DNA from 2 places in the Paenibacillus sp. RS8 genome. Region 1 is predicted to be linked to the other one. Evidence: riboswitches for the same ligand, from Rfam matches in the RefSeq annotation. Region 1 holds a riboswitch; the other holds the start of a gene.
The links. Region 1 has a riboswitch for S-adenosylmethionine ahead of ACDZ28_RS02620 (methionine ABC transporter ATP-binding protein). Riboswitches for the same ligand answer to the same signal wherever they lie in the genome.
Positions count from the first base shown of each region.

Region 2: another riboswitch for S-adenosylmethionine. It lies ahead of metA (homoserine O-succinyltransferase); the one in region 1 lies ahead of ACDZ28_RS02620 (methionine ABC transporter ATP-binding protein).

Region 1 is NZ_CP168131.1:349,796-354,997, forward strand. It holds gene ACDZ28_RS02610 (MetQ/NlpA family ABC transporter substrate-binding protein) at 1-667, opposite strand, end outside; gene ACDZ28_RS02615 (methionine ABC transporter permease) at 726-1,385, opposite strand; gene ACDZ28_RS02620 (methionine ABC transporter ATP-binding protein) at 1,385-2,401, opposite strand; SAM riboswitch class I at 2,503-2,642, opposite strand; gene ACDZ28_RS02625 (Cthe_2314 family HEPN domain-containing protein) at 2,742-3,476, opposite strand; gene ACDZ28_RS02630 (heme A synthase) at 3,585-4,568, opposite strand; gene ACDZ28_RS02635 (thioredoxin family protein) at 4,660-5,004, opposite strand; gene ACDZ28_RS02640 (polysaccharide biosynthesis protein) at 5,083-5,202, opposite strand, start outside.
Region 2 is NZ_CP168131.1:3,577,886-3,583,087, forward strand. It holds gene ACDZ28_RS17365 (HRDC domain-containing protein) at 1-648, shown strand, start outside; gene corA (magnesium/cobalt transporter CorA) at 731-1,666, opposite strand; SAM riboswitch class I at 2,064-2,194, shown strand; gene metA (homoserine O-succinyltransferase) at 2,309-3,229, shown strand; gene ACDZ28_RS17380 (aminotransferase class I/II-fold pyridoxal phosphate-dependent enzyme) at 3,266-4,438, shown strand; gene mqnC (cyclic dehypoxanthinyl futalosine synthase) at 4,707-5,202, shown strand, end outside.

The DNA of each region.
Region 1 (5,202 bases):
CTTCTAAAGCATAGTTAGTGTTAATCAATGCAAGATCCACTTCATCTAATTGACGACCTAACATTGCAGCATCTAGCTCGATGATTTTAAGGTTTTTCTTATTTTCAGTAATATCCGCTTGGGTAGATGTGATGTTGGTATCATCTTTTAATGTAATCAGACCATTTTTAGCAAGCAAGATTAGTGCACGACCACCGTTTGTAGCATCATTCGGGATGGCTACTTTCGCACCATCAGCCAGCTCGTCGATGGATTTGATTTTTTTGGAATAAGCACCAAAAGGTTCAACGTGAACGGCTGTAACAGAAACTAGATCCGAACCGTTCTTTTGATTCTGGTCATCCAGGTAAGGTTGATGTTGGAAGAAGTTAGCATCCAGATTCTTCTCTGAAAGCTGAACGTTTGGTTGAACATAGTCAGTGAATTCTTTGATTTCTAATGTAATTCCTTGCGCTTCAAGCAATGGAGCAATAGCTTTTAGGATTTCAGCGTGTGGAACAGGTGAAGCACCAACCACCAATTTTACAGGTTCTGCAGATGACTCAGTTGCAGCACCATCTTTTGGTGCATTAGTGGCAGCCGAGTTAGAAGCATTATTGTTATTGCCGCAAGCAGCTAGCACCACAACCAGTGTCAGACTAAAAAAAGTAAGTAGTAATTTTTTCATTTTAAATCCCCCTCTTATCCTTGGTATTTGTATGAATAAGGCTATATATGGACGTACCTTATTTCCGTGTGAAATGCCGTACTAGTCGATCACCGGCCATTTGTAGCAATTGCACCAGTATGACCATCAAGACTACTGAGATAATCATAACTTCCTTCTCATAACGGTAATATCCGTAACGGATTGCTAGATCCCCTAGACCACCGCCGCCTACCATCCCGGACATTGCCGTATAGGAAACCAGTGTGACCAGTGTGATCGTAACTCCAGCGAGTAGACCTGGACGAGCCTCTGGCAAAAGAACGCGCATAACGATCTGATTCGTGGATGCTCCCATCCCTTGCGCCGCTTCGATTACTCCGCGATCTACTTCTCTTAACGCCGTTTCCACCAAGCGAGCAAAGAATGGAGCTGCACCAATCACCAGCGGTGGGATCGTACCGAGTACTCCGATAGAAGTTCCAACAACGGCTTTGCTAAATGGAATTAATGCTACCATCAAAATGATAAACGGTACGGATCGTAAGATGTTTACAACGAATGATAAGACCGTGTAAATTACTCTGATTACTATACTATTCGATCTTCCCCATAAATACAATAGAATTCCGAGTGGTAAACCAAGAATAATTGTGAACAATCCGGAAAATATTAACATTTGCAAGGTAGCAACTGTAGCATCCATCATTTCTTGCCAGTTTAAATCTGCGAAATTCATTACGAAATCACCTCCACTTCAAGACCTTGAGCGGTTAGTTCGGCTATTGTCACAGCAATCGCTTCAGCTGGACCCTCGAACCTTACAATCATTTGTCCATAAGGTACGTCTTTAATCGTTGAAATGGTGCCGTGCAAAATGGCAAAGCTAACACCTGTTTCTCGTACTACATTGGAAAGTGCGGAGCCGTAGGTCTTTTCTCCGAAAAAAGTAATTTTGACGGCCTGAGAGTTGTCCCCAGCAGCAGCGTCAAGCGCCGTACGAAGGGGTCCCTCATTCTGTGACTCACTACGGATGAAATCGCGAGTAACTTCATGCTGCGGCTTTAAGAATACCTCCGTAACTTTACCTTGCTCAACGATACCACCACCATGAATAACCGCAACACGATCGCAGATACTCTGAATCACGTGCATTTCGTGAGTGATCAGCACAATAGTCAGATGGAACCGTTTATTAATATCGAGCAATAGCTTAAGGATAGAGTCTGTCGTTTGTGGATCAAGCGCAGAGGTTGCCTCATCACATAGCAGCACATCAGGATCGCTGGCAAGTGCCCTCGCGATGCCGACCCGTTGCTTTTGCCCTCCTGATAACTGAGAGGGATACTTATCCCGGTGTTCTTCTAGCCCAACTAAGGCAAGCAAGTCTTTTACTTTTGTATCAATATCTGCTCTCGAAGTACCTGTGAGTCGCAGAGGAAAAGCAATATTATCGTACACTGTCGCAGATGATAGCAGATTGAAATGTTGAAAAATCATCCCAATTTTGCGCCGCTGTTCCTGCAGCTGACCTTGAGTAAGCTTGGTTAGTTCAATGCCATCTACCCAAACTTCCCCTTCTGTCGGACGCTCCAACAAATTAATGCAACGGATCAATGTACTTTTTCCCGCTCCAGAATGGCCAATAACTCCGAATATTTCACCTTTTTCGATAGACAGATTCAATCCGGAAAGTGCTGTGGCCGCTTGGGTGCCTTTTCCATATACCTTTGTTATTCCTTTTAGATTAATCAACGATCATCGCCCCCTTTATATTTCACTTATTCCATACAAAAAAAACCTCCGACGATCGATGCAGATCGCAAGAGGCTCTGTGTGTTTATTTAGACAATGCCTTCTCATCTGCCAACGACCACAAACCTTGCGCCATTGTAGGAATTAGCACCATGACATTTGTACATAACGCTTATCGCGCTGTATACAAATCGGTTGCCGGGCTTCATCGGGCCTATCCCTCCGCCACTCTCGATAAGATATAGAGTATAAAATTTATGTTTGAATTCGTACAGACTTTAATGCAAGCATAAGTATAGTAAGTTTCTTGTTTTTTGTCAAAAGGAAATATATTGAACGCTTATGATTTTACCCGATTTGGCTTGCTTATTTCCTTACGCAACTGCTCATTGCTGTAGCTATATGCTGCGATTAACGTCTTACAGTTCATTTCGAGGGATTGCTTTAAATCCTCTAGATGGCTATCTAAATCCTCAAGCTGAATTTTGTCATGCAAGCCTTGATGTCGCTGCCATAAATCATCCTGCATTTCGGAATTCATATAATGAATTTCAGCATTTCTGCGCTTGCGTAGATTCTCTAGTGGATCACGATAAGAGTTCTTGATCTGTTCCAGTTGATCCGCTAATGCTGGATGTACATTCAATAGTTGAAGTTGACGCAGCACTGTAAAATAAGAAAAGTGCGTTTTTAATTTGGAGGTTTTGAGGTCATAAAAATGATTCAGTACCGTTCCAAGCTTGTCCAGAAGAGAGAACACACGAATAAATCCATCTTTATAAAAATAAACATACCGCGCATAATCGCCTTGTTCCACTGGTGACATATCGTCCATATAACCAGCGATTACCGATTTCCGGTAAAAAGCAGCTGCGAACCAGCTTTGCTCCAATTCATCCAATGAGGAGATCAGTCCACGTGTCCAAATCTCCAGCTTGCGGTATTCATGGTCATTATCCTCATGGGCGTTCATTTCCTTGCGCAGTAAAGCTGCAAAAGTAGCCATATTCTCCATCGCATCAGCCAATACACCGCTGTTCTTTCGAGGCGGCTCTCCAAGTATAACCCGCAGCATATCCCAGTCCTCCTAAAGTTTTGTCCAGCACCACGATATACCGATTTCCACTTTATTATTCCGCAGGTAAAGCGACTCTATCCACGGTGGGAACTTTCTACCAAGGGGTTACAACGGTGTCATATGATTCTTCGGATTTTTTTCATTAACGATATTTCTCGTCCTACTCAGCTGCCAGACTCTTACACTCATATAGCACAGAACACCAAACAAACAAGCAATCAACAAAATATGAGCCAAGGCGGCAAATATGTATAATCTTTCATTATCTAAGGTGTAAACAACAGCAGCTCCACTAAACACCTGCATCAGGCACAGCAGAACAGCAGCTACGCCAAGAGCTCTTAGCTCGGGGTAATCCTTATGTTTCCAAAAAGCTAAATGTCCAAGCACCGCGGTAAGAATAAATAAGATCAAAGCCGCAATCCGGTGTGTAAAAACAATACCCACTCCCCCGGAAAGCTCAGGCACCCATTCACCGTTGCAGAGTGGCCAGCCAGAACATCCACCGCGTGAATCCGTATGACTAACAAAGGCTCCAATATAAACGACAACATAGGAATATAAGGCCGTAAAACAGGTTAAATTGCGGAAAGCTTTGCTAACGGGTTTCTTCTGAATCTCCATCTTTTGATCGTAATCATAATCGCCTGCTTCATGCCGTCTTTTTGTTCCAAGTGCAAGCATCAGAGAACTAGAAAAAGCGATTAAGGAAAAACCCATATGCAGTGCCATCACAGCAGCAGATTGGGATTTAATTACTGCAAGCGCTCCCATACCACCTTGTACAATTACAAACAACAAAGTCATAAATGCATAGACTAACAAGTCCCGACGATTTCGCGCATAACGCCAAAAAGCAAACATCGAAGCAAGTGACAATAACCCAGCCAATCCGCTAAACAAACGATGAGTGTATTCAATCATCGAACCTACAGTATAAGCAGGAATTAATTTGCCATGACAGAGAGGCCATTCATTTCCGCATTCCAATCCCGATCCAGTCTTCGTTACTACTGCTCCCCCTAGTACGGCTAGGAACATGATAAGGCAAGTAAGATAACTAAGCCATTTCAACTGATTTGTCGTCAAAAAATATCACCCGCAGTTTTTAGTAATGAAGAAGCATTTTAAAAAAACCACCGCTTTTGCTCAAACAGGCGAAAGCGGTGGTTTTCCGGAATTACTGTTGAAGACTTTGATGCACTTGAACCGCTTTATCCAGGAAATTCTCAATTTCCTCGCGGGATTTACGTAATTTATTAACGAACCTAACCAATTCACGTCCATCGGAATAAGCGACGAAGCTTGGAATCCCCATAATATTTTGTTCCTGACTAACATCACCTACAGCATCAACGTCAACCTCAACCAACGTTAAACGATCGGCATAGGCTTGCTCTACCTCAGGGATAAAAGGATCGATAAACTTACAATCCGAGCACCAGTCCGCCTTGAAGATGGCTACTGTTAAGCGTGGAGATTGAATGGCTACCTGAAATTCACCAGGAGAACTTATTTTGTCCATAGTTTGTTCCGTCCTTTCTTCCATATCTGTCAAATTTCTATTCTTTAAGTGAAGCAAATTGTCATGCAGAAGTCAAACCTATTCTCTCATACGAACACGCGCAGGCTGCAATTTCATCAGCGGATTCAACAATTTTTGCAGTGCACGCGGATAACTGGAGATTTCCTGTTTAGTAAGCACACCCAGTACAATTAGCAA
Region 2 (5,202 bases), 3.2 Mb from region 1:
TCGAGTGAACGCAAGGCGCCCTATATTCTCGCCAGTAATCGTCTGTTGCGCTTGTTAAGCACATTTCTACCGCATACGCCAGAGGAGCTGTTACAAATTCCAGGTGTAGGAGAAGGTAAGGTAGCACAGTTTGGGACCGATTGGCTGGCTATAACTACTGTGGCGGCAAGGGAGCATTCCTTTCCTCTAAATTGGGTTCACGAAGTAATTGAAGAGGAGTCTTTTGTAAATTGGCTTTATAAACAGAAAGAGGTCAAATATAAGAAGCAACTTGAACGACTGCGCTTACGGCGGATTTTACTGCAGGGGATCGAGAATGGATTGGGTTTGGAACAGCTTAAGGTGAATAGTGGAGTGAACCGGCGTGAACTGATTGAAGTGGTAGAGGAACTAGAAAGAGAAGGTTATTCCGTTGAGAAGCTGATCCATGTAGAGCTTGGTAATATGCCACAGAATGAGCAAGAAGCGGTATGGAATGCATATGTGGAGCTCGGTGATCTCTTTCTAAAACCGGTGTTAAATAAGGTTTATGGAGAGGGGTTTTCCGCTGCTGAAGGATTGGATATTTATTATGAGCGCCTGCGATTGATCCGCATTCGTTTCCGTCGAGAGCAAACGCATAAAGTGGGGATGGCAACTAGTTTTTAATTGTCCACATACCAAAAAGACGAAGGCTACCTTATACCTTACGGTTACAGGGCCTTCGTCTTGCTTATTCGTCCGATTCTTTTCATAGCCATTCCTTCTTGCGGAAAACATACAGCATCCCACAGCCTAACGTTAACATAACGCCTATAACGCCATAATAGCCGTATTTCGTATGAAGCTCGGGCATATGATCAAAGTTCATACCGTAGATTCCGGTAATTACGGTCAGAGGCATGAATATTGTTGTGATCGCAGTAAACACTCTCATAATTTCATTCGCGCGATTGGCGATACTGGATTGGTAGGCCTCTCGTAAGTTGCCCATGAGATCGCGATACGTCTCAAAGGTTTCAGATATTTTAACCGCATTTTCATAAATGTCGCTAAAATATTTCTGCAACTGATCATCAATCAGACGGAGGTCTTTTTTATTTAGGGTATTGATTACTTCTTTTTGTGGTCCCAGCATTTTCTTCAACCATAGAATTTCACTTCGCAGACCGATAATCTCACTTAGATGAGATTTCTTGGTATGCATTAGGATATCTTCTTCAAGCTTCTCAATTCGAGCTTCAATCCGGTCGCCGACGGAAAAATAGTTATCCACGACAAGGTCAATAAGTAAGTAAAGGAACATATCCGGTTCGCTTACCTCTTGCTCCCAGAGCATAGGCTTTAGGATTCGAAGTTCATTGATCTTTTGTTTCGTTACAGTGATGATGTAATGTCTTCCAAGGAATACATTGAGCGCCCGTAGGAAAATTTCTTCATCATCAAAGCGGATGCTATTTACAACTATAAAGTAATGGCTTTCGTATATTTCGATCTTCGGACGCTGATCCTCTTCGCTAAGGCAATCCTCAACAGCAAGATCATGTAGGTTGAACAAAGGCTGAAGCAGCTCTAAATCCTCTACATCGGCGTCAATCCAATAGAACCCTTCCGTTGGGGGTGTCAGTGTTTCATCAATTTCATCAATAGGTGTAAAAACCCCTGCATTCACCAGCCGGATTTTCATCTGATTTCACTCCTCCTATCCCCAGGTCTTCACCAGGGACTGCTAAATTAAGCACAGAGAAAAAAATCAGCTTGGCCGGCGTTACATCAATACATAGGGCCAAATGACGTTTCGAGGGCATGAAGAAGAACTGCTCCCGCCGCCGGCAAGCTGATGATTATCCTGTGTGGTTGCTCATTCTGTACACTAATTTGCGAGCTCGGGTCGCCTTCCATTCTTCTTCTCACCTCTTCTTTTCGTTCAGGTATGAAATACTTGTCTAGTATAACAACGGAGTATGCCTCTTTCAAGCAAATTTATTGTGATTTTGAGGCTTCTTCAGCATTGTATGGACTTGACGAAAAGGAGGTTCATGATTTAAAGTGAATTTTAAAGTAATTTAATTGAATACAGCTAAATCTTATCAAGAGCAGGTGGAGGGACTAGCCCTATGAAACCCGGCAACCGGCGTGTAAACGCACGGTGCTAATTCTTGCGGAACTTCTGCAGACGTCTAATCGTCTTCAGGAACATTCTGGCAGATGAGAGAGGCGCATATGACTGTAGATATGACCTTTCTCGATTTCCGAGGAAGGTCTTTTTATTGTTCAGCAAGCCGCATTGCGGCAAAACAACTAAATTCAGCTAAGGAGTGGAAAGACAATGCCAATTAAAATTCCCGACAGTTTACCGGCGAAAGAAGTACTATCCGGAGAAAATATTTTTGTGATGGACGAAAGTCAGGCTTTCCATCAGGATATCCGTCCACTACGGATTGCTATTCTGAACCTCATGCCGACTAAAGAGACGACAGAGACTCAATTGCTGCGTTTAATTGGAAATTCGCCACTACAAGTTGATGTTACGCTATTGCATCCACGATCCCATATTTCCAAGAATACTTCTGCTGAACATTTGAAGAGCTTTTACAAAACCTTTGACGAGATCAGTCACCGCCGTTTGGATGGCCTAATCGTTACAGGTGCTCCTGTAGAGCAAATGGAGTTCGAGGAAGTATCGTATTGGGAAGAGCTGAAAGAGATTTTTGAATGGAGCAAGGATAATGTGACCTCAACCATGCATATTTGTTGGGCGGCACAGGCAGGCTTATATCATCATTTTGGTGTTCGTAAAGTGGCATTGCCTGAGAAATGCTTTGGCGTCTTCGCTCATACGATAAATCAAAATAACATCAAATTGTTGCGCGGCTTTGACGAAGTATTCCATGTACCACATTCCCGTCATACCGACGTCTCCCGTGAAGATATTGAGAATAATCCAGATCTGCAGATTCTGGCTGAATCCGAAGAAGCTGGTATGTATCTAGTGGCTACAAATGACGGTAAACAAATATTTGTGACCGGACATTCCGAATATGATCCTCTATCCTTGAAATGGGAATATGACCGTGATGTGACTAGAGGGATGGAGATGGCTTTGCCGAAACATTACTTCCCTAAAGATGATCCTGAACGTACACCTCCAGCAGTATGGCGTGCGCATGCCAATTTATTATTCTCTAACTGGCTCAATTACTATGTATATCAAGAAACGCCTTATGATATCGACCCGATTGTTTATTAATAACAGCGCTACAATATAAATTAGGAGGCATTAATCATGGATGACAAACTTAGGATTGAAAGTAGACTGGCTCAAATAGGTTCTCAAGAAGATCCAGCCACAGGAGCAATTAATTTTCCGATTTATAATGCAACGGCATTTCGTCATCCAAAACTCGGTCAGAGCACAGGGTTTGATTATAGCCGCACCAAGAGTCCGACCCGTTCGGTGCTTGAGAATGCAGCTGCGGAACTGGAATCTGGAGATGCAGGATTTGCTTGTAGCTCAGGGATGGCAGCTATTCAAACGATTCTTACCTTGTTCGCTCAAGGCGACCATCTGATCGTTTCGCTGGATCTTTACGGTGGTACCTATCGTTTGTTGGAACGGATTATGTCCAAGTTCGGAATCACTGCTTCTTATGTAGACACGAATGATTTGGATGCACTGGAAGCTTCGCGTCGTCCCAACACGAAAGCTGTATTTATTGAAACGCCAACGAACCCACTGATGATGATCACGGATATTGAAGCCGTGTGTACTTGGGCACGTCACCATGGGCTGCTTAGCATTGTAGATAATACGCTACTGACTCCGTTTTTCCAACGTCCTATAGAATTAGGTGCGGATATTGTAGTTCATAGCGCTACTAAGTATTTGGGTGGTCATAATGATGTGCTGGCAGGCTTAATTGTATCCAAGGGTGTAGAATTATCAGCTGAAATAGCAATTCTACATAACTCTATCGGTGCTGTTCTCGGACCAACAGACAGTTATCAGTTGATGAGAGGCTTGAAGACGTTGGCTCTGCGTATGGAGCGCCACGAGAGCAATGCACTAGCGATTGCCCACTACTTGTTAGAGCATCCAGCAATTGCGGAAGTGTTCCATCCAGGACTGCCAGATCATCCGGGGCATGAAATCCAGAATCGTCAATCTTCAGGAAATACCGGTATTTTTTCTTTCAAATTAAAAGATGCCAGATACGTAGAGCCTCTTCTTCGTCATATTCGTCTTATAGCATTTGCAGAGAGTCTGGGCGGCGTAGAGTCACTAATGACATATCCGGCTGTACAAACGCATGCTGATATTCCTGTGGAGATTCGAAATGCTGTGGGTGTAGATGATCGTTTGTTGCGCTTCTCTGTCGGTATTGAGCATGCAGAGGATTTGATTGCTGATCTTGGCCACGCACTAGAGGCGGCACGGGCTGAAATTGAGTCGAAATAACTGGGATATACTTTTAATCAGGAGTTAGTGGAGAAATAGAGTATAAACTAGCAGTATCGCTTAGTGCGATGCTGCTTTTCTTCTGGATGGGATTTTACGAAGAATGTAAAAGCATTTTTCAAGCTGTTCAGATTGTGATACGATGAGGAAATGAACTGTTCATTTGTATGAGAAAGGGTTGTCATCTTGAAAGGAGACAACGTCTTTTCTTCCTGTTATTTTGTGATTCTACCAATACCCCTAAGGGTTTAAAAGGAGGATGCGAACGATGAGTGCGATAGATCTTATTTTGGACAAAGCCCTACGGGGTGAACGTCTCCAATTGGAAGATACCATCCGACTGTTCGAGAGCAACGAAATTGAGAAAATGGGTGCTGCTGCAAACACCATAATGGAACGCTGGCATCCGGACCCGATGGCCACGTTTGTAATTGGTCGTAATATTAACTATACGAATGTATGTGATGTTTACTGTCGCTTTTGCGCATTTTATCGTAGACCGGGCTCTGATGAGGGCTATGTACTGCCGGATGAGACGATTTACCAAAAAATCGCTGAGACCATCGCTGTAAATGGTACAGAAATACTAATGCAAGGTGGAACGAACCCTAATCTTCCTTTCAGCTATTATACAGATATCCTTCGCGGTATTAAGCAACGTTTCCCTGAGATTACAATGCATTCCTTCTCACCAGCAGAGATTATGAAGATGAAGGAAGTATCTGGATTATCGCTCGAGGAAGTAGTACGTGAAATTCATGCTG